2 regions of the Marinobacter sp. G11 genome follow, and region 2 is predicted to be linked to the other one. Evidence: riboswitches for the same ligand, from Rfam matches in the RefSeq annotation. Region 2 holds a riboswitch; the other holds the start of a gene.
What was found. Region 2 has a riboswitch for cobalamin ahead of LWH94_RS12215 (TonB-dependent receptor domain-containing protein). Riboswitches for the same ligand answer to the same signal wherever they lie in the genome.
Positions count from the first base shown of each region.

Region 1 (9,891 bases), on a different contig from region 2:
AGCGCGGGCACCGAAGATGCGAAGGCACGGAACAAAGGCGACCACGATTGCCGGTTGATCCGCCTTCCCTCAAGAGCCAAGCCAGACGGATCAAGCCGCGACTTATCCGTCTGGCTTGGCTCTTGAGGGTAGCAGGGAGAGCGCTCAACGGCGATCCGCTCTATTTGTTTTCTTGCAGCCGTTTTCAAAACCAGAAAAATACTGTTTATATATACAGTATATTCGGGTAGCCTTCGGTGAAAGGGCAAGAAAACCCCTTGCACCCTCACCCACCGCTATAACAGTGAATTCTACGAACGAGTTCGTATATCCCGCATTCGTATAATTCCAACCAAAACGCGCCCGAAATTTTTAATTTTTCTAAACAAAAACAACAACCTAAGAAAACGAACCACGGCTACCGCCGGAGTTATACGCCCTGATTCGAGCCACCCCTGCTCCTACTTAGGGGCGTATAACTCCGCCCCTGAAAACCCCACATTTTAAACATATCAGAAGGTTACTAACATTTCCCATGCATTTCCCCGGAGTTTTGCGAACGGGTTCGTATAACTCCACTGTTTGTTAATCCATGCAGCACGGGCCCTTGGCCAAGGCGGTCGAAGGTTCTTGGCATGGGCCAATCATAGGGAGACAATCGCCCTGAGTTTACAGAACAAGGACTCCACTATGGCCAGCTTGCCCCAACTTACGGATGCCCTGCTCACCCTGGAAAACGGGGTGGCCGTGCTGACCCTGAACCGGCACGACCTGCGCAATGCCCTCACCGGCTCCCACCTGATTGATGACATCGTCACCACAGCAGAGTGGGTCAACCACTGCCAGGACGTATCCGTGCTGGTGATCACCGGGGCGGGGTCGGCGTTCAGTGCCGGCGGCAATATCCGCGATATGGCTAATCGCAGCGGCGATTTCGCTGGCAATCCAGCCGAATGTGCAGAACGCTATCGCAAGGGTATCCAGCGTATTCCCCTGGCGATGCAGGCGGTGGAGGTGCCGGTGATTGCCGCGGTGAACGGGCCAGCCATTGGCGCCGGGTTTGACCTGGCCAATATGGCGGATATCCGAATTGCTGCGGACTCGGCTAAATTCGGCGAGACGTTTCTGAATCTGGGCATCATTCCCGGCGACGGTGGCGCCTGGTTTATGCAACGGCTGATTGGTTACCAGCGTGCCTTCGAGCTGACGCTGACCGGCCGCATCGTGGACGCCGCAGAAGCGAAGGAACTGGGCATTGTGATGGATGTGGTACCAGCCGATGAGCTGATGCCGGCAACCCTGAAGATGGCCAGCAAAATGGCCAGCCAGCCGCCCAAGGCAACGCGGCTGACCAAGCGGCTGATGATGATGGCCCAGCGCACCGAGCTGAGGGATTTCCTGGATATCTGCGCCTGTTTCCAGGGCATGAGCCACAACGAGCCAGAGCACCTGGACGCAGTGAACCGGATGCTGGAAGCCATGGCGCGGAAATAACCCTACCGGAGCTGCCCGACATATCGGACAGCTCTGCCCCCCCTACCTGCTTACCACTCCAACTGAGCGCCGGTCTGGTATTCAATCACCCGGGTCTCAAAGAAGTTCTTCTCCTTGCGCATGGTGGCTTGCTCGTCCAGCCAGGGCGAGACGTTTTTCGCCCCCGGGAACGGCTCTTCCAGCCCTACGGTGCGCGCCCTCCGGTTGGCCACAAACCGGAACTGCTCGGTGTGGTATTCCGCCGAGTAACCCATAATCGGGTCGCGCAGAATGTAGTTGGCGTAAGCCATCTCAGCCGCTTCGGATTCGTCCCACATATCGCGCACGGCTTTGGGGTCGAAACTGATGTTTTCCTCCTCCAGGATCTGGTTCACCACTTTCAGGCCGAAGGAGAAGTGCATGGCTTCGTCCCGCAGGATGTACTGCAGCTGTTCACCGGTACCGCGCATCAGGCCCCGGCGCTGAAGGGCGAAGATGGGGCTGAAGCCGTTATAGAACCAGCAGCCTTCAAACACCGCTGCGAAGAACAGGTAAGACATGATGAATTCCTGCAGGTCGTCCGGGTTGCGCAGGTTCATGTCGGAGCGCATGGCAGCGTCCAGCCGGCGGTTGGCCAGCTGGATTTTGCCGTTGATCTCCGGCACCACGCGGTAGCGGTTGTAGATCTCGCTCTGGTCCAGGTTGAGGGTTTCGATGCAGTGCTGGTAGGTCCAGGTGTGCAGGGCTTCTTCGTAAACCTGTCGGGCCTGGTAGATCTGCAGTTCCGGTGCGCTCATTTTCTCCATCACCGCCAGGCCGATGTTGCGCATGGCGAGGATGTCGGAGGTGGTGAGGTAGGCCAGTACGTTTTCGTACACGTGCTTTTCTGCCGGGGTCAGGCGGTGGTGGTAGTCGTGAACGTCCTGGGCCATGTTGACGTCCAGCGGGGTCCAGTGGTTTTTGTTGGCATTCATGAAGTATTCCCAGGCCCAGGGGTACTTGAAGGGTGCCAACTGGTTGATGTCGGTTTCGCCGTTGATGACGCGTTTGTCGTCTACGTTCACCGGCGCCGGGCCTTCGGGGTTTGCGGCTTGCGGTGCGGGTTTTGATTCGTCGTCCCAGTTCAGCATGGGGGCATCCTCTTAAAGATTGTGTTGGCCACGGAAACCATATATGGATTCCGTGGCTAAAAAGTCTGTTACTGACAGGCCTCGCAGTCCGGGTCATCGATGCTGCAAACCTGCGGCTGTGGCGCAGACACCGGGGCGGTTTTTTCGGCGCCGGTGGCGCCCAGGGAGCGCAGGTAGTAGGTGGTTTTCAGGCCGCGTTCCCAGGCCAGCTGGTACAGGGCATCGAGCTTTTTGCCGCTGGGTTCGGCCATGTACAGGTTCAGGCTCTGGGCCTGGTCCAGCCATTTCTGGCGGCGGGCGGCGGCTTCTACCAGCCAGCGGGCGTCGATTTCGAAGGCGGTGGCGTAGCGGGCTTTGAGTTCCGCCGGTATGCGGTCGATCTGCTGCACGCTGCCGTCGAAGTATTTCAGGTCGTTCACCATCACGTTGTCCCACAGGCCTTCCGCCTTGAGATCCCGCACCAGTGAAGGGTTCACCACGGTGAACTCGCCGGACAGGTTCGATTTCACAAACAGGTTCTGGTACGCCGGTTCAATGGACTGGGACACGCCGACAATGTTGGAGATGGTGGCCGTGGGCGCGATGGCCATGACGTTGCTGTTGCGCATGCCGTATTTGGCGATCAGCTCCCGCACCGGGGTCCAGTCAAGGCGGCTGTCGGTGTTCAGGGACAGGTCACCGTCTTTCCTCGCCTCTTTTAAAAGAGCGATGGAGTCGATGGGCAGGATGCCCTGCTGCCACAGGGAGCCTTCGTAGGTTTCGTAGGCACCGCGTTCGCCGGCCAGGGTGGCGGAGGCGCGAATGGCGAAGTAGCTGAGCTGCTCCATGGCCACGTCGGCAAACTCTACCGCTTCCGGGCTGGTGTAAGGCAGGCCCAGTTGATACAGAGCATCCTGGAAACCCATCAGGCCCAGGCCCACCGGGCGGTGTTTGAGGTTGGAGTTGCGGGCCTGGGGCACGGCGTAGAAGTTAATGTCGATAACGTTGTCGAGCATGCGCACGGCGGTGTTTACGGTGCGTTCCAGGCGTTGTACATCCAGCTCGCCGTCCTTGATGTGGGCCGCCAGGTTCACCGAACCCAGGTTGCACACGGCGATTTCGTCCGCGCTGGTGTTCAGGGTGATTTCGGTACACAGGTTGGAGCTGTGCACCACGCCCTGATGCTGCTGCGGGGAGCGCAGGTTGCAGGGGTCTTTGAAGGTGATCCAGGGATGGCCGGTTTCGAACAGCACAGTCAGCATTTTGCGCCACAGCTGCTTGGCCGGAATTTTCTTGAACAGCTTGATCTTGCCCTGCTCTGCCAGCGCTTCGTAGTGCTGGTAGCGTTCCCGGAATTCGTTACCGTAGAGATCGTGCAGATCCGGCGTATCGCTGGGGGAGAACAGGGTCCAGTCCCGGTCTTCACGCATGCGTTCGATCAGCAAATCCGGCACCCAGTTGGCGGTGTTCATGTCGTGGGTGCGGCGGCGTTCGTCGCCGGTGTTCTTGCGCAGTTCCAGGAACTCTTCGATGTCCAGGTGCCAGCTTTCCAGGTAGGCACAGACCGCGCCTTTGCGCTTACCGCCCTGATTCACCGCCACGGCGGTATCGTTCACCACTTTCAAAAACGGCACCACGCCCTGGCTCTGGCCGTTGGTGCCTTTGATGTGGGAACCCAGCGCCCGCACCGGGGTCCAGTCGTTGCCCAGGCCGCCGGCCCATTTGGACAGCAACGCGTTGTCTTTGATGGCGCCGTAAATGCCTTCCAGGTCGTCCTGCACGGTGGTCAGGTAGCAGGAAGACAACTGGGAGTGGCGGGTGCCGCTGTTGAACAATGTCGGCGTGCTGGCCATGTAATCGAAGCTGGACAGCAGGTTGTAGAACTCGATTGCGCGGGCGTTGGCGTCGTCTTCCCGCAGGGCCAGGCCCATGGCCACGCGCATGAAGAATACCTGGGGCAGTTCCAGGCGGGCGCCGTTCCAGTGCAGGAAGTAACGGTCGTACAGGGTTTGCAGGCCGAGGAATCCGAACTGGTGGTCGCGCTCGGGTTTCAGGGCTGCGCCGAGGCGTTCCAGGTCAAAGGCGGCCAGGGCTTCGTCCAGCAATTCGTAGCGGATACCGGTATGGATGAAGGCGCTCAGGGCCTGTGGATAACTCTCTGTCAGGGATTGGTTGCGGGGCAAGTCCAGCGCCTCGGCCGCTTCCAGCCTCAGCTGTTCCAGCAACAGGCGGGCAGTGACGGCACTGTAGTCCGGCTCCCGTTCAATCCGGCCCCGGGCAGTCATGATCAGGGCAGACAACACTTCGGTTTCGGCAATGCCGTCGTACAGGTTGCGCAGGGCTTCCTCCACCAGGGATTCGCCCTCAATGCCGTCCAGCCCGGTAGCGGCCTGCTCCACCTGCAGTTTCATCAAACCCAGGTCCAGCGGCGCCACGCTGCCGTCGGCTTTTTTCACGGTCAGGTGCGGGTGCGCTTCCATGGGTTCTTCAATGGCGCGCTTGCGGGCGTGTTCTTCCCGGTACAGCACGTAGGCCCGGGCCACTTTCTGTTCCTCCGCCCGCATCAGGGCCAGTTCTACCTGGTCCTGGATGTCTTCAATATGCACCTTGCCCCCGGCCTTCAGGCGCCGGCTGATGGCCTGCACCACTTGTTCGGTGACCCGGTGCACGGCGTCGTTGATACGGGCAGAACCGGCAGCCTGGTCGCCTTCTACCGCAAGGAAGGCCTTGGTAACGGCGACGGTGATCTTGGAAGGGTTAAAGCCAACGAGGGTGCCGTTGCGTTTGATGACCTGAAGGGATTCTGTAGCGGCAACCGCCGGGGGCTCGGGGGACAGGATGGCAGACATGGAACTTCTCCTTGTGTACGCGTGGTGGTGCAGCCTTTGCGTTTGGGAGAAGGGGGAGGTTTTTGCCACGGAATCCACGGAAGGACACGGAAAAATGAAAAGAAAGGGACTGTTTTGCCACGAAATCCACGAAAAAACACGAAAGGAAAAGATAAAAAGCTTTTTTCTTTTCGTAGTAAATCTTTGTTCGTGTTTTTTCGTGGATTTCGTGGCAAAAAAATCAGTAAGTCTTTTCTTTCCGTATTCTTCCGTGGATTTCGTAGCAAAAAAAACAAAACCCACCTGCTCGCCTTTATAAACGCGAAGGTGCAGTGTCTATCCCTGGCAGGTCTTCGGACTCAGGGGCGTAAACCGTGTGGTTCGGCCTTGCGTGGCGACTTCCCGGCGCTTGCCAGTGTCTTTATGCCACGCTCGTTCCCCAATACCGCTGCGCGTCAGTTCCGGACTCTCACCGGATTCCCGACTACCTGAGTGATCACGCTTTGATCACAATATATGGTAGTCAACCAAGGACTTGATCACTATATACAGACTAAGGAGCAGATACAAGAACGCCCGTGGAGCTCGGTGAAAGCGGCACGGGCGTCAGATGAGGCTGTTATCGGGGTCGAGAATCAGAAGGCGTGGGTCACCATGTACAGGCCTACGCCACCCATCACCACGGTGTACGGCAGGGCCATAATCACCATCTTGCCGTAGGACAACCGTACCAGCGGGGCGATGGCGGAGGTGAGCAGGAACAGGAACGCGGCCTGGCCGTTGGGGGTGGCCACGCTGGGCAGGTTGGTGCCGGTGTTTATGGCTACGGCCAGGGTCTGGAAGTGGTCAAAGCTGATGGCGCCGGCATCCAGGGCCTGTTTTACTTCGCTGATGTATACGGTGGCCACGAACACGTTGTCGCTGATCATGGACAGCAGGCCGTTGGCAATGAAGAACATGCCCGGTTGCTGGCCTTCCGGCAGGCTCAGTACGTATTCGATGATGGGCTTGAACAGGTGCTGTTCGTGGATCACCGCCACGATGGCAAAGAACACCACCAGCAGTGAGGTGAACGGCAGGGATTCCTGGAAGGCTTTGCCGATCTGGTGCTCGTCGATCACACCGGTGAAGGAAGTGACCAGGATGATCACCAGCAGGCCGATCAGCCCCACTTCCGCTACGTGGAACGCCAGGCCCAGCACCAGGATCACCGCGGCGGCTGCCTGTACCCACAGGGCGGCCTTATCGGACTTGGTGCGGCTGGCTCTTTCGTTATCGGCATATTCCTGCAACACCTGGCGTACCGGCTTGGGCAGGCGACCGCCGTAGCCGAACCAGCGCAGCTTCTCCAGCGCCCAGCAGGTAAACAGGCCGGCAATCAGTACCGGAATACTCACCGGTGCCATGTGCAGGAAGAAGCCCACGAAATCCCAGCCAACCACCTTGGCGATCAGCAGGTTCTGGGGTTCGCCAACCATGGTGGCCACGCCACCCAGCGCGGTACCAATGGCACCGTGCATCAACAGGCTGCGCAAGAATGCCCGGAAGTTTTCCAGGTCTTCCCGGTGCAGTTCCACCACTTCGGCATCGCTGTTGGCATTGTGGTCTTTCTGCTGATAGCCCTTACCAGACGCCACCTTGTGATACACCGAGTAAAAACCCACCGCCACACTGATGATGACCGCGGTTACCGTAAGGGCATCCAGAAACGCTGACAACACGGCTGCGGCACCACAGAACAGCAGCGAGAGCGCAGACTTGGAGCGTACCCCCACCAGTATCTGGGTGAAGGTCACCAGCAGCAGTTCCTGCATGAAGTAGATACCTGCCACCATGAACATCAGCAGCAGGATAACGGGGAAGTTGATCAGTACTTCGTGATACACCGCATCGGTGTTGGTGAGCCCGATCAGCAACGCCTCCACGGCCAGCAAACCACCCGGCAGCAGGGGATAACACTTCAGGGCCATGGCCAGGGTGAAGATGAATTCGCCGATCAGTAACCAGCCCGCCACCGTGGGCCCGAATACCGCCATCACAATCGGGTTGGCAACCAGGAACAGGATAATGACCTGTTTGTACCAGACTGGAGCCTTACCTAGGAAATTCTGGGTGAAACCGGAAAAGACGCTATCGGGCATTGCTGAAATTCTTCTTGAAGTAGTGGCCGGGGAAGTATGCAACAGGCAACTGTTACCTTCCTTGATATATATGCATAGGTTACCCAGCCGGGGGTTGATCAACGCTCCGTACTTAAACGTACGGCGGGGCCAAAAACTTGCTTCAGGTCATCTGAAAACAAAAAAGCCCCCGGATGCTGGTGAGCATAACGGAGGCTTTTGGCACGGGTGACCGTGCTTATTCCACCGTCACACTCTTGGCCAGGTTACGGGGCTGGTCTACGTCGGTGCCCTTGATAACAGCAACGTGGTAAGACAGCAACTGCAATGGCACGGTGTAGACAATCGGCGCGGTAATCTCGTGTACCGACGGAATCTGCATCACATGGATGCCCTCTTCCGCTTTCACCTGTGCGGCCTTGTCGGCAAATACAAACAGCTCGCCACCCCGGGCCCGGACTTCTTCCAGGTTGGACTTCAGCTTCTCAACCAGGTCGTTGTTCGGTGCCACGGTGACCACCGGCATCTCGCTGTCCACCAGCGCCAGCGGGCCGTGCTTGAGCTCACCGGCCGGATAGGCTTCGGCATGGATGTAGGAGATCTCTTTAAGCTTGAGCGCCCCTTCCATGGCCACCGGGAACTGGGAGCCACGGCCCAGGAACAGGCTGTGGTGCTTGTCCATAAAGGCCTTGGACATTTCTTCGATGTCTGCATCCAGTGCCAGCACATCGCTGACCTGCTTCGGCAGCTGGTGAATAGCAGCCACGATCTCAGCTTCCTTCTCTTCGCTCAGGCCGTTGTGACGGGCCAGGGCCAGGGTGAAGATCAGCAGTGCGGTAAGCTGGGTGGTGAACGCCTTGGTAGAGGCTACGCCGATCTCGGGGCCGGCCTGGGTCATGATCACCAGGTCGGATTCCCGCACCAGGGAGCTGCCCGGTACGTTGCAGATGGCCAGGGCCGCCCGGAAACCGGCTTTCTTGGCCTGGCGCAGGGCGGCCAGGGTATCGGCGGTTTCGCCGGACTGGGAGATGCACAGGAACAGGGTATCCGGCTGGATCACGTGCTTGCGGTAGCGGAATTCGGACGCAACTTCCACGGAGCAAGGGATGCCGGCCAGGTCTTCAATCCAGTAACGGGCCACCATGCCGGCGTGGTAGGAAGTACCACAGGCGATGATCTGCACATGGCGCACGTTTTCCAGCAGGTTGGCGGCGTCGGTGCCCAGGGCCTGTTCCAGCACACGGCTGTCGGTGATGCGGCCTTCCATGGTGGCCTTGATCACTTTCGGCTGCTCGTAGATTTCCTTGAGCATGTAGTGGCGGTATTCGCCCTTGTCGGCGGAATCGGCACCGTGCTCGAAACGGGTAATGGCGCGCTCTACGGCTATGCCTTCGCGGTCATGGATCTCGATGCTGCCTTTGCGGATGTCGGCAATATCGCCTTCTTCCAGGAACATGAAACGGTCGGTCACCGGCAGCAGGGCCAGCTGATCGGAAGCGATGAAGTTTTCACCGATTCCCACACCAATTACCAGCGGGCTGCCCTGACGGCAGACTACCATGTGATCCGGCTCATCAGCGTGGACAACGGCCAGGGCATAGGCACCGCGCAGGCGATCCAGGGCGGTTTTCACCGCCTGGTACAGGCCGCCACCGGCCCGGTAGTTTTTAGCGATCAGGTGCGCCACTACCTCGGTGTCGGTCTGGGACGTGAACTCGAAGCCCTCGGCTTTCAGTTCGTCCCGCAGTTCCTGGTAGTTTTCGATGATGCCGTTATGAACGATGGCCAGGCGGTCACCAGACATGTGGGGATGGGCGTTGAGCTTGGACGGCTCGCCATGGGTCGCCCAGCGGGTGTGGGCAATGCCCACGTGGCCTGCAACCGGGTTCGCGGCGATAGCGTCTGCCAGGGCAGCTACCTTGCCTACCTCCCGGGCCCGCTGTACCTGGTCGGCGCTGCTGATTACGGCCATACCGGCGGAGTCGTAACCCCGGTATTCAAGGCGGCGCAGGCCCTCCAGCAAAATACCCTGGACGTCCCGTTCAGATACCGCTCCTACAATCCCACACATGCTGTTGTCACCTGTTCGTTAATCGGTCTTTACGCTTTTTTCGGCCGTTCCCAGCCGGAGATGTTTCGCTGCTTGCCGCGGGCCACGGCCAGTTCGCCTTCACTGATGTCCCGGGTGATGGTCGAGCCGGCACCGATGGTCGCCTGGTCCGCAACAGACACCGGGGCCACCAGCGAGGTGTTGGAACCCACAAACACGCCATCGCCCAACACAGTCTTGTGCTTGTTCACGCCATCATAGTTACACGTGATGGTGCCTGCACCCACATTCACATTACGGCCCAGTGAGGCATCGCCCACATAGCTCAGGTG
Region 1 is NZ_JAJSPB010000011.1:98,684-108,574, reverse strand. Features, by position in the region: gene LWH94_RS09350 (enoyl-CoA hydratase-related protein) at 670-1,473, shown strand; gene LWH94_RS09345 (ribonucleotide-diphosphate reductase subunit beta) at 1,524-2,582, opposite strand; gene LWH94_RS09340 (ribonucleoside-diphosphate reductase subunit alpha) at 2,651-5,410, opposite strand; cobalamin riboswitch at 5,717-5,936, opposite strand; gene nhaB (sodium/proton antiporter NhaB) at 6,025-7,530, opposite strand; gene glmS (glutamine--fructose-6-phosphate transaminase (isomerizing)) at 7,748-9,580, opposite strand; gene glmU (bifunctional UDP-N-acetylglucosamine diphosphorylase/glucosamine-1-phosphate N-acetyltransferase GlmU) at 9,610-9,891, opposite strand, start outside.
Region 1: it holds a riboswitch for cobalamin, as region 2 does, so the genes downstream of both, LWH94_RS09340 (ribonucleoside-diphosphate reductase subunit alpha) here and LWH94_RS12215 (TonB-dependent receptor domain-containing protein) in region 2, are expected to answer to the same signal.

Region 2 (9,891 bases):
GGTCGCGAAAGCCGCAAGGGTGCGCGGCAGACGCAGGTCCAGCAGCAAGGTACGATGCAATGCGCTGCCTTCACCCTGGATGACTTTCCAGAGTTCTGAGGGCGCAATGTTCACACTGCCGATAGCCAAGGCCAATATCAGCGCGGCCAGAGAAATCGCACCGAGTACCAGCAAAGAGCGAGTCATCTTACTGTCACCTGTTTACACGGGTGTTTGCAGGTCTTACTCGCGTTCACGGGCAACATCCAGTCTTTCGCAAATATCTCGACTCGCCTCAAGAAGCCTGGGCGTCGGCCTTGAGATGGGTGATGCCGGGACAAAGAACAAGTTATTTTTTGCCACAGCAGTCATTCCGGTGTAACTCTTCCAGCGATCAAGTTGGTTATCTTCGATACCCTCAACACTGCCTGTAATAATTGCATGAGGATCGGCCTCCAGCACCACTTCGGCACTGATTCTTGGCACCAATCGCGGCATGTCACCAAAGACATTCACCCCACCGCAAAGCTGAACCACTTTACCGATCAGATGATCATCGTTGATCGTCATCAGCGGAGTTTGCCAAACTTGATAGAAAACCGGCACGGGCTCGGCGTCCCGATACTGCTCTGCAATCTCGGCGATCCCTTTTCGGAAACGTTCTGCTTCCGCGAAACCTTCCTGTTCCGTGCCTGCCAGTGTCGAAAGCTGTTCAATGACTTTGGAAACGCCCTCGAAGGTACGTGGTTCAATGGCAAACATGGGCAAGCCGAGTGCTCTCAGCATCTCCATTTGCGCCGGGGGATTACCGGTTCGCCAGGTGATCACCAAATCGGGCTTCAGCGCCAATAACGCTTCCAGATCTATCCGGGTGTGATTACCCACCAAAGGTAATTTGAGGGCGGCTTCAGGGTAATCGCTGTAATTCACCACAGCGACCACCTTGTCGCCCGCTCCTGCGGCAAACGCCAGTTCCGTGGCGCCCGGGGACAAGGTGGCAATGCGCTTGGCCGGTTGATCCAGGCAAACCTCAACCTCTAGATCATCTACTACACAAATAGGGGCGGCCAGCCCCGGAGGTGCCAGCAGCATCCAGCCCAACATCACGGCCAAACCTTTCAGCTTTATCACTGGCGCCTCCCCGGCTTTGTCAGATCATTTATCGAATGTCATAGCGGACAGTCAGCATAGCTGTGCGGCCTGCCGCGATATAATCCAGATCTTGTGAGCTGGAGTATCGAGCCGTGCTGTATTCTTTATCCAGAACATTGGCCACTGTTAGACGCGTTGACCAGTCCTTTGCAAAGCGCCAGCCAGCCCGCAGGTCCAGCGTAGCAAAACCGGACAACCGATCATCGTTACTGGCATCGTCGTACCGATAACCTTCCGCAACCACCGTTCCGCCAAAGTCCCAGTTGCCCACTTGTTTGCTCAAGTCGAGTCGTAAGGTTTTGTCACTGCGGCGCTGAAGGCGATTGCCAGTTTCACGATTTTCAGGGTCAAGCAAGGTCAAGGCTGCATCACCGCGCCATCCGTCGCGCTCGAAGCCAGCGCTGAGCTCCAGCCCCCGAATCCGAGCTTCGTTAACGTTCATTGGCGACCAATTAAACGGGTCACTCGGTGTTGGGGCGGGTTGCCATGCAATCAAGTTATCGACATCGAGCTGGAACACTGCGGTATCCCAGAACCAATACTGATAATGGCCACTGAAACCGACTTCTACCGTCGCCGACTCTTCAGCTTCAAGATCCGGGTTAGCACCTGGAAAGTACAAATCATTAAATGTCGGGGCACGGAATGCGGTACCGTAGCTCAACCGCACACGATGGGAACGATCGAATGCATGCCCCAATGCAATACTACCGGTTTCGTTCTTCCCGTATGCTTCGTTATCATCCCCTCGCAAGCTCAACATCAAATCTGTCGGCCCGAAATTCAAGCGCAGCTGTGTATAAAGTGCAAAATTAGAACGGCTGGTCTCGGCATAATCAGTCGTGCCGCCCACTTCATCATTCATCAATTCAGTGCCAACAACCAACTCGTGAACATTCCAAGTAAATGTGTTGTCCCAGCGAGCTGCACGCGATCGTGTGTCAAAAGTGCTGCTAAAGGTAGGCGTGACATTATCGGTTTCGTCACGAGACTCAGAAAACTGCAACGACTGACGCCAGTGGTCACTCACCGGAGTTTCTAGCCCAAATCCAATAGTTCGGAGCATATAATCGATGTTGCCGCCTTCGTACTCAGTATTACCTTCGCTCTGAACCACAACCAGACTGGCTTCGCCACCAGAGTCCAGCTCATGGACAATCCGCCCGACTCCTGCAGTGTTTCGGAAACCTCGGTCTTCACCATCAGTGATCACCGCCGTACCATCCGTTTCCTTATGCAGGCCACTTAAACTAAAGCGTGTGTTGCCTGCGCTAGCGGCGACACCGGCACTGCCTTTTTGGGTGTCGAAGTTGCCCGCGCCAAGCTCTACCCAACCTGCAGGTGTCTCTTCCGGATCAAGCGTAAAAGCCTGTATCACGCCACCGACCGCGTCTGAGCCGTAAAGCGAGCTCTTTGCACCGCGAACAATTTCGACACGCTCTACGAGTTCCGCAGGAAAGTACTGCCAAGATGGACCACCAGAGGTCGCTGAACGTAAACGTACGCCATCCACTAAAAACAACGTTGAATCATTTGCCGTGCCACGGGTGTAAACACTCGTCGTTTTCCCGAACGATCCATTTCCCGTCACGTTAATGCCCGGCTGACCACGCAGAAGTTCAGAAAAGTCAGACGGATTTTGCTGTCTGATAGCTTCTTCATCGATGACGGTTACTGAGGACAAACTTTCGCCCGCGGTCAGCGGACCTAGGGTCGCTGTTACAACGATCGGTTCAAGAGTTGCGTTTTCAGTCTGTCCGTCAGTCGCAGTGACAGGAAACGCCAGTGGCAACAAAATTAACGCCGGAATGGCCTTCGAAGGGTTCATATCATCACTCACAGTGCACCGCACGCACCCGCGCGGTCGGTCTTGGTTACTGCGAAGGACAATTAAGGTGTTCAGACGGGGGTGGAGGGCATGTAGTGCTGATGAGCCAGGATCACCCACCGCCGTCGCCCTCCGCAACGTCTGGTGTACGGAGTTGAGAAACTCCGTCTTTCAGGCCGGTCTCCGGACTTTCAGGTGGAGGCCGTGCTCCGAAGCAATCACCTTCCCATGCCTAGGACACAGTGGCGTAACGGATTGCTATTAACCTGATTACCGTTGCGGGGGCAGTACTGGCCTCTCACCAGTTTCCCGTTTCACTCTATGTATTCACCCGACTTTCTCCAGTCTGAAATGAACATGCAGAGCACCTGAAATCGCGGGCAAGACTACCAACCGGGATGGGGGTGGTCAATGACATATATAAATTCCCGACAGAGCGTCAGCCAAGCGCCGCCAACTGGCCTCTTCGGCCGGTAAACCAAAACGCAAAGCCTCGGGAGAATCGAAGCACCGCACCAGAACTCCGCACCGAGCGAGTCGGTCTGCGATTTCCGCTGCCCGAGGATGTCGTACCGTTTGAAACAGCAACGTGCCACTAGGGACACCCAGACCGTGTTGTTCAAGCAGAGCGGACAATCTGTTCGAGGCTTCTTTCTGCTTGATCAATGCGTTTGCTTGCCATGCCTCATCTACCAGCACCCATTTCATTAGATATCGCGTCGGGCCACTTACAGGCCAAGGCCCCAGTTCGTGGTTAAACTGTTTTGCCAGCCCACTTTCCAACAGCACAGCGCCGGCCCGAATTCCGGCCAACCCGAAAAACTTACCTAACGACCTCAGGATGACGAGATTGGCTGCGCCCGCCCATGGGTCGAGCCTATGATCGGGAAGCCCCTCAACAAACGCCTCATCCACAACCAACCAGCCACCGTGCCGCTGCAGCCGTTCCCGCCAGGCCAACAATCGCTCGGGCAATAACACCTGCCCGGTCGGATTGTTCGGATTGATCCAAACCACCACATCCACCGAATCCAGCCAGCTCAGATCATCCGCCAGCGCTTGTTGCGCTGAAATACCCACCACATCAAAACCCGCCCGCTGCCAGGCATGGCCATGCTCCCGGTAACCCGGCATGGGCACCGCCACCCGGCCAAGCCCGTGCAAGCGCTTGCGAACGGCCGGTAATGCCATGATGGCTTGCTGGCTACCCGCCACAGGCAGACAAGCCGCATCGGCCGGTGCACCAGCCCAGCGCCGAATGATCTCTTCCAAACCGTCATCCGGCTCGGGCAAGCGTTGCCAAACCTCCATGGGAATTTCAGGAATCGGATAAGGAACGGGGTTTAAACCGGTAGAAAGGTCCAGCCACTGGCTTCGGGGTATGCCCCATTTGCGGGCTGCGGCTTCCAGCCTGCCGCCGTGCTCCGGGCGCTCCGGTGAATGAAACGGAATCACGCGGCACCTCCGGCCCAAAATCCAAAGGCAAACAGTGCCAGGACAATCAACCACAGCCCCACACCCCGTTGGACCAGCCCGATAGCCCCTTCAACTGTCCGGGCGGTTGCCTCTGGGCCGCTGCCCAAGCGAGGGCGCTGTTTAACGCCGCTGGCATAAGGAGCCGGGCCGCCCAGCGAAACGCCCAGCGCGCCAGCCCCGGCCGCCATCACCGGGCCGGCATTGGGGCTGTCCCATGTTTTGGCCTGACGAAACCAGCACGTCATCGCCAGCCGCGTGTTGCCCATCAACGCGTAGGTCAGGGCGGTCAGCCGTGCCGGCAGCCAGTTCATAAGGTCATCCAGCCGAGCGGCAAAGCGCCCGAAATAAAGATAGCGTTGGTTACGATAGCCCCACATGGCATCCAGCGTGTTCACCAGCCGGTGTAAAACCACACCGGGCAAGCCCGCTACCAAAAACCAGAACAAGCTGGCAAAAACAGCATCCGCACCGTTCTCCAACATAGATTCGGCGGCCGCCGCGGCCACACCACTGTCAGAAAGCGACTCGGCATCACGGCTCACGATGCGTCCCACCGCGGCACGGGCTTGCTCGCCATGCCCTTGCAGCAAGGCGTCCGATACCGCTCTGCCATGCTCAGCCAAACCCCGCAGCGCAATGGCCAGCCACAGCACAACCGCCTGCACCAGCAACGCCGCCCAGCCACTCAACAATTCCTGTAAAGCCATTGCCACAGCGACCACTGGCATCATCAACAACACGGCGGCAATGCCACCGATCATCCCACTGCGGCCCGGTTGTTGCGGTCGACGATTAAAGCACCGCTCAACCCAGGCAACCACGCGGCCAAAGCCCACCAAGGGGTGCCAGCGGCGCGGCTCGCCAATCAAAATATCCACCAAAACCGCGATACAGCATGCGGCTACCGACATCGAAAACGCATCCAAGACCATACCCTCACGAAGAATGCCGGCAAGTCTACCCGACCCGAGCCTTACCTTGACACCATGGAGCCACAGATAGACCATCCTCACTTTCTGTTCACAAGGAACAATCCATGCCTCTGCCCGAAAGCTGGCTTCAGCAACCACCCGCACCATCCCGTGCACATTTAGAACTTGCCTCGGCTCGTCAGCAAGTACTTACTAAACCGCCCGGATCTCTGGGAAAGCTGGAACAGGTTGCCATTACACTCGCAAGCCTGTCGGGCAGTGAAACGCCGTCTGTTGATCCGGTCCGCATGGTGATTTTCGCTGGAGATCACGGCGTGTGCGCCGAAGGCGTATCCGCATTTCCACAGGCAGTCACCGCCCAGATGATCGCCAACTTTGCCAGCGGCGGCGCTGCCATCAGCGTGATGGCTGAAGAACTTGGCGCCAGCCTGGAAGTGGTTAACCTGGGTACGGTTGGCGAGGTACCGGCATTGCCCGGCGTCATACACCAGATTATCGCCCCCTCTACGGCCAACATGGCAGAATCACCGGCCATGTCCTCGCACCAGGTTTCCGCCGCGTTATACAGTGGCGACGAAGCCGCCAGGCGCGCTGCAAACGCTGGCTGCCGCCTGTTTATTGGCGGCGATATGGGCATTGGCAACACCACCAGTGCTGCAGCACTGGCCTGCGTCCTGCTGGGCCAGCAGCCCGCTGCTCTGGTTGGCCCGGGTACGGGGCTGAACTCCGAAGGCATTGCCCGCAAGGCCCGCGTTGTTGAGAAGGCCTTGCACCGACATGGTCCCGACCGGAACCCGCTGACGGTACTGGTCTCTTTGGGAGGCTTTGAAATAGCCGCACTGACGGGCGCCATAATGGGCTGCGCCGCACGCCGGATCCCGGTGCTGGTGGATGGTTTTATCGTCTCTGTCGCCGCGCTGGTGGCTGTGCATCAACAGCCAGGGGTGCGCGAGTGGCTTCTGTTTGCACACCGCTCGGCCGAACCCGGCCACAATTCCGTGCTGGAGTCACTCGATGCCTCGCCCCTGCTGGATCTTGGTATGCGCCTGGGCGAAGGCAGTGGCGCGGCCGTTGCCGTCCCCCTGCTGCGCGCCGCCTGCGCCCTGCATAACCGGATGGCCAGCTTTACCGACGCCGGTGTCAGCGGCAAAGCGGGAGACTAACCCCATGACCACCACAGTAATCGACCTGATACGCCACGGCGAACCGGAAGGTGGCCAGATGTTCCGGGGCAGTAAAGACGACCCTTTGAGCGACACCGGGTGGCAACAGATGATAGATGCCATCGCCGAGGGTGATCGGTGGGACGCCATCGTCAGTTCACCCATGCAACGGTGCCGACGCTTCGCCCAGCAACTAGCCGAGGAACACAGGATTCCACTGCACATCGAAGAAGATCTTCGGGAGATCGGCTTCGGTGAGTGGGAAGGGTTGACCGCAGAGCAGATCCAGGAGCGTTATGGGGATCACCTCAACCACTTCTGGCAGGACCCCATCAACTTCCTCCCCCCCGGCGGTGAAGCTGTGACGGATTTCTACCAGCGCACCATCGATGGTTTTGATCGGTGGCAGCAAACCCTAGCCGGCAAACGGGTCTTGGTGGTCTGCCACGGAGGCGTGATTCGCATGGTGCTGGCCAATGTGTTGGGCATTCCGCTGGAGAAATCATTCACCGGCTTCGCCGTCCCTTACGCCTGCCGCAGCCGGATACAGGTGGACCAGTCCGAATTCGGTGTGTTCCGCAGCCTGATCAGCCACCAGCCTTGAGGGTAATTGGCAAACCCGCCACGGCCATCACCACCTCATCACAACGCTGGGCCAGGGCCTGATTGAGCCAGCCCAGCTCGTCGGCAAAACGGCGGGTAAGCGGGTCCATGCCGATGGTTCCGAGCCCCACTTCGTTGGTCACAATCACCAGAGGGCCGGGATAGGCCTCAACCGCCTCCAGAAAGGCCGCCCGCTCGGGCTGGAACAAGGAGCCGTCGGCAAACAACAGATTGCTCAGCCACAGGCTCATACAGTCCACCAACAGCAACGGTGGCTCTCCCAGACCGCTGGCATACACTGACAATACCCGGCCCAGGCGCAGCGGCTCCTCAACCAGCTGCCAGTGATCGGGACGCAGCTGCTGGTGACGCTGGATACGCAGTGCCATTTCATCATCGCCTGCAGTGGCGGTCGCCACATAAACCACGTCGTTACCGGCCGCTTTGGCCCTCTGCTCAGCCAGCCCGGTCTTACCGGAGCGAATCCCGCCGGTTACCAGTAACTTGTTGACCATAAACCTTTCTCCAGCCCGCCACATTCCGTCGCCAAGGTACACCAACCGGACAGACAACTGCTATAGTTTGGCCAGACTCTGGAATAACCGGTCAGCCAACCGCAAACATTTAATCAAGACTCAGTCACTCTGGAGAGCCCATGCAGGCCGAACTGTTGGACATCCGCAACCACATTGCCCAATACCCCCCGTTCAATGACATGCCTGAAGAACTTCTTGAACGAGTTGTCAGCGGTATTGAGGTGGTCTACTACCGCGCCGGCACCCAGATACTTGAACTCGGCCAGACCAATCATTGGCTCCACTATATCCGCAGCGGCGCCGTGGAGATTTTCCGCCGCTCCGGTGAGCTGTACAACCGCGTGGGCGAGGGCGAAATCTTTGGCCAGTTCGGATTGATGATGAACAAGAAAGTCCGGTTCCCCGCCAAAGCCATCGAAGATTGCCTGATCTACAAGATTCCGGATACCACCTTTCAGCATCTGTGGGAAACCGACGAAAACTTTGCAGACTTTGTTGAGATTGAAGACCGCAGCCGACTGCGTTCGGCGGTTTCGCGTAGAGAGAAATCCAACGAACTGATGACCGCCAAGGTTACCCGCCTGATATCCCGGGAACCGGTTTCCGCTCCGACCACCGTTCGCCTGCAGGAAGCCGCCAGAATCATGACAGACAATGGCGTATCGGCGCTGCTGTTGATGGATGAAAGCGGCGAACGCCCGAAATTGCAGGGCATCATCACCGACCGGGATCTACGTACCCGTGCGGTTACCCATGCCCTGGCCTCGGAAACCCCGATCAGCGACATCATGTCGGAAGGGCTGATCACCATCAGCGCCCGCTCCTTCATCTTCGAAGCCATGCTCACCATGCTCCACAACAACGTGCACCACCTGCCGGTGATGGAAGGCGACGAAGTGCGCGGCGTGATTGCGCTGTCAGACATCGTCAAATACGAAAGCCAGAGCAGCCTGTACCTGGTGAGCAACATCTACCACCAGAACGACGTCAAAGGCCTGAAGAAAATCAGCCGTGAAGTGCGCGACAGCTTCGTGCGCATGGTCAACGAAGACGCCAACTCCCACATGATCGGCAGTGCCATGGCCGGAATCGGCCGCAGTTTCAGCCAGCGGTTACTCGAACTGGGCGAAGAAAAGCTCGGCCCGCCACCGGTGCCCTACTGCTTCATGGCGCTGGGCTCCATGGCCAGGGACGAGCAGCTGGTGGTCACAGACCAGGACAACGCCATGATCCTGGACGACAGTTTCATTCCGGAAGAACACGACGACTACTTCCTGGCCCTGGCCAAGTTCGTCTCCGACGGCCTGGCCGAGTGCGGCTACACCTACTGCACCGGCGACATCATGGCCACCAACCCGAAATGGCGGCAACCGCTGAGGGTCTGGAAAGACTATTTCACTGACTGGATAGATAACCCCAAGGCCGAAGCCCTGCTCAACAGCAACATCTTCTTCGACCTGGACGGCATCTACGGCGAAACCGACTTTGCCGAGCAGCTGAAAACCCTGATTGTGGAAAAAGCCGGAGGAAGTCAGCGCTTCCTCACGTTCCTGGCCAGGAATGCCCTGAACCGCACGCCGCCCCTGGGTTTCTTCCGCACCTTTGTGCTGGAAGAAGACGGCAAGCACCAGAAAACCTTCAACCTGAAACGCCGGGGCACCGCGCCGCTGTCTGACCTTATCCGGGTACACGCGCTGGCCAGTGGCAGCCGCTCCCAGAACTCCTTCGAGCGCCTGAAGGACGTAGCCAACACCAAGCTGCTGATGGACGACGACGCCGGCAACCTGCGCGATGCCCTGGAATTCATCTCGATTGTCCGCATCCGCCACCAGGCGCTGGCCATTGAAGAGGGCCGGGAACCGGACAACAACGTGCGCCCCGAAGACCTGTCGCCGTTCGAACGCAGCCACCTGAAAGACGCCTTCCAGGTGGTCAGCAATGCCCAGAAATTCCTGCGCTTCCGCTACAACGCCGGAGCCACGCGGAATGTCTAACGCCATCGAAAGCAGCAACAGTAACCGGAACTGGCCAGACACCTACCGCCAGGGGGCTGAACAGGCAAAGGACACGCGGATTCGCGACTTTTACGATGCCGGCTGCCCGGATGCCACCACCCCCGTGCGCGACGTTCCGCTGGTCGCCCTGGACTTCGAAACCACTGGCCTGGACGTCAACAAGCACTCCATTGTCAGCATCGGCCTGGTGCCTTTTACCCTGGGCGG
Region 2 is NZ_JAJSPB010000018.1:15,196-25,086, forward strand. Features, by position in the region: gene LWH94_RS12205 (FecCD family ABC transporter permease) at 1-186, opposite strand, end outside; gene LWH94_RS12210 (cobalamin-binding protein) at 223-1,110, opposite strand; gene LWH94_RS12215 (TonB-dependent receptor domain-containing protein) at 1,139-2,959, opposite strand; cobalamin riboswitch at 3,117-3,309, opposite strand; gene cobD (threonine-phosphate decarboxylase CobD) at 3,368-4,414, opposite strand; gene cbiB (adenosylcobinamide-phosphate synthase CbiB) at 4,411-5,346, opposite strand; gene cobT (nicotinate-nucleotide--dimethylbenzimidazole phosphoribosyltransferase) at 5,478-6,530, shown strand; gene LWH94_RS12235 (histidine phosphatase family protein) at 6,535-7,134, shown strand; gene cobU (bifunctional adenosylcobinamide kinase/adenosylcobinamide-phosphate guanylyltransferase) at 7,118-7,648, opposite strand; gene LWH94_RS12245 (putative nucleotidyltransferase substrate binding domain-containing protein) at 7,789-9,663, shown strand; gene LWH94_RS12250 (3'-5' exonuclease) at 9,656-9,891, shown strand, end outside.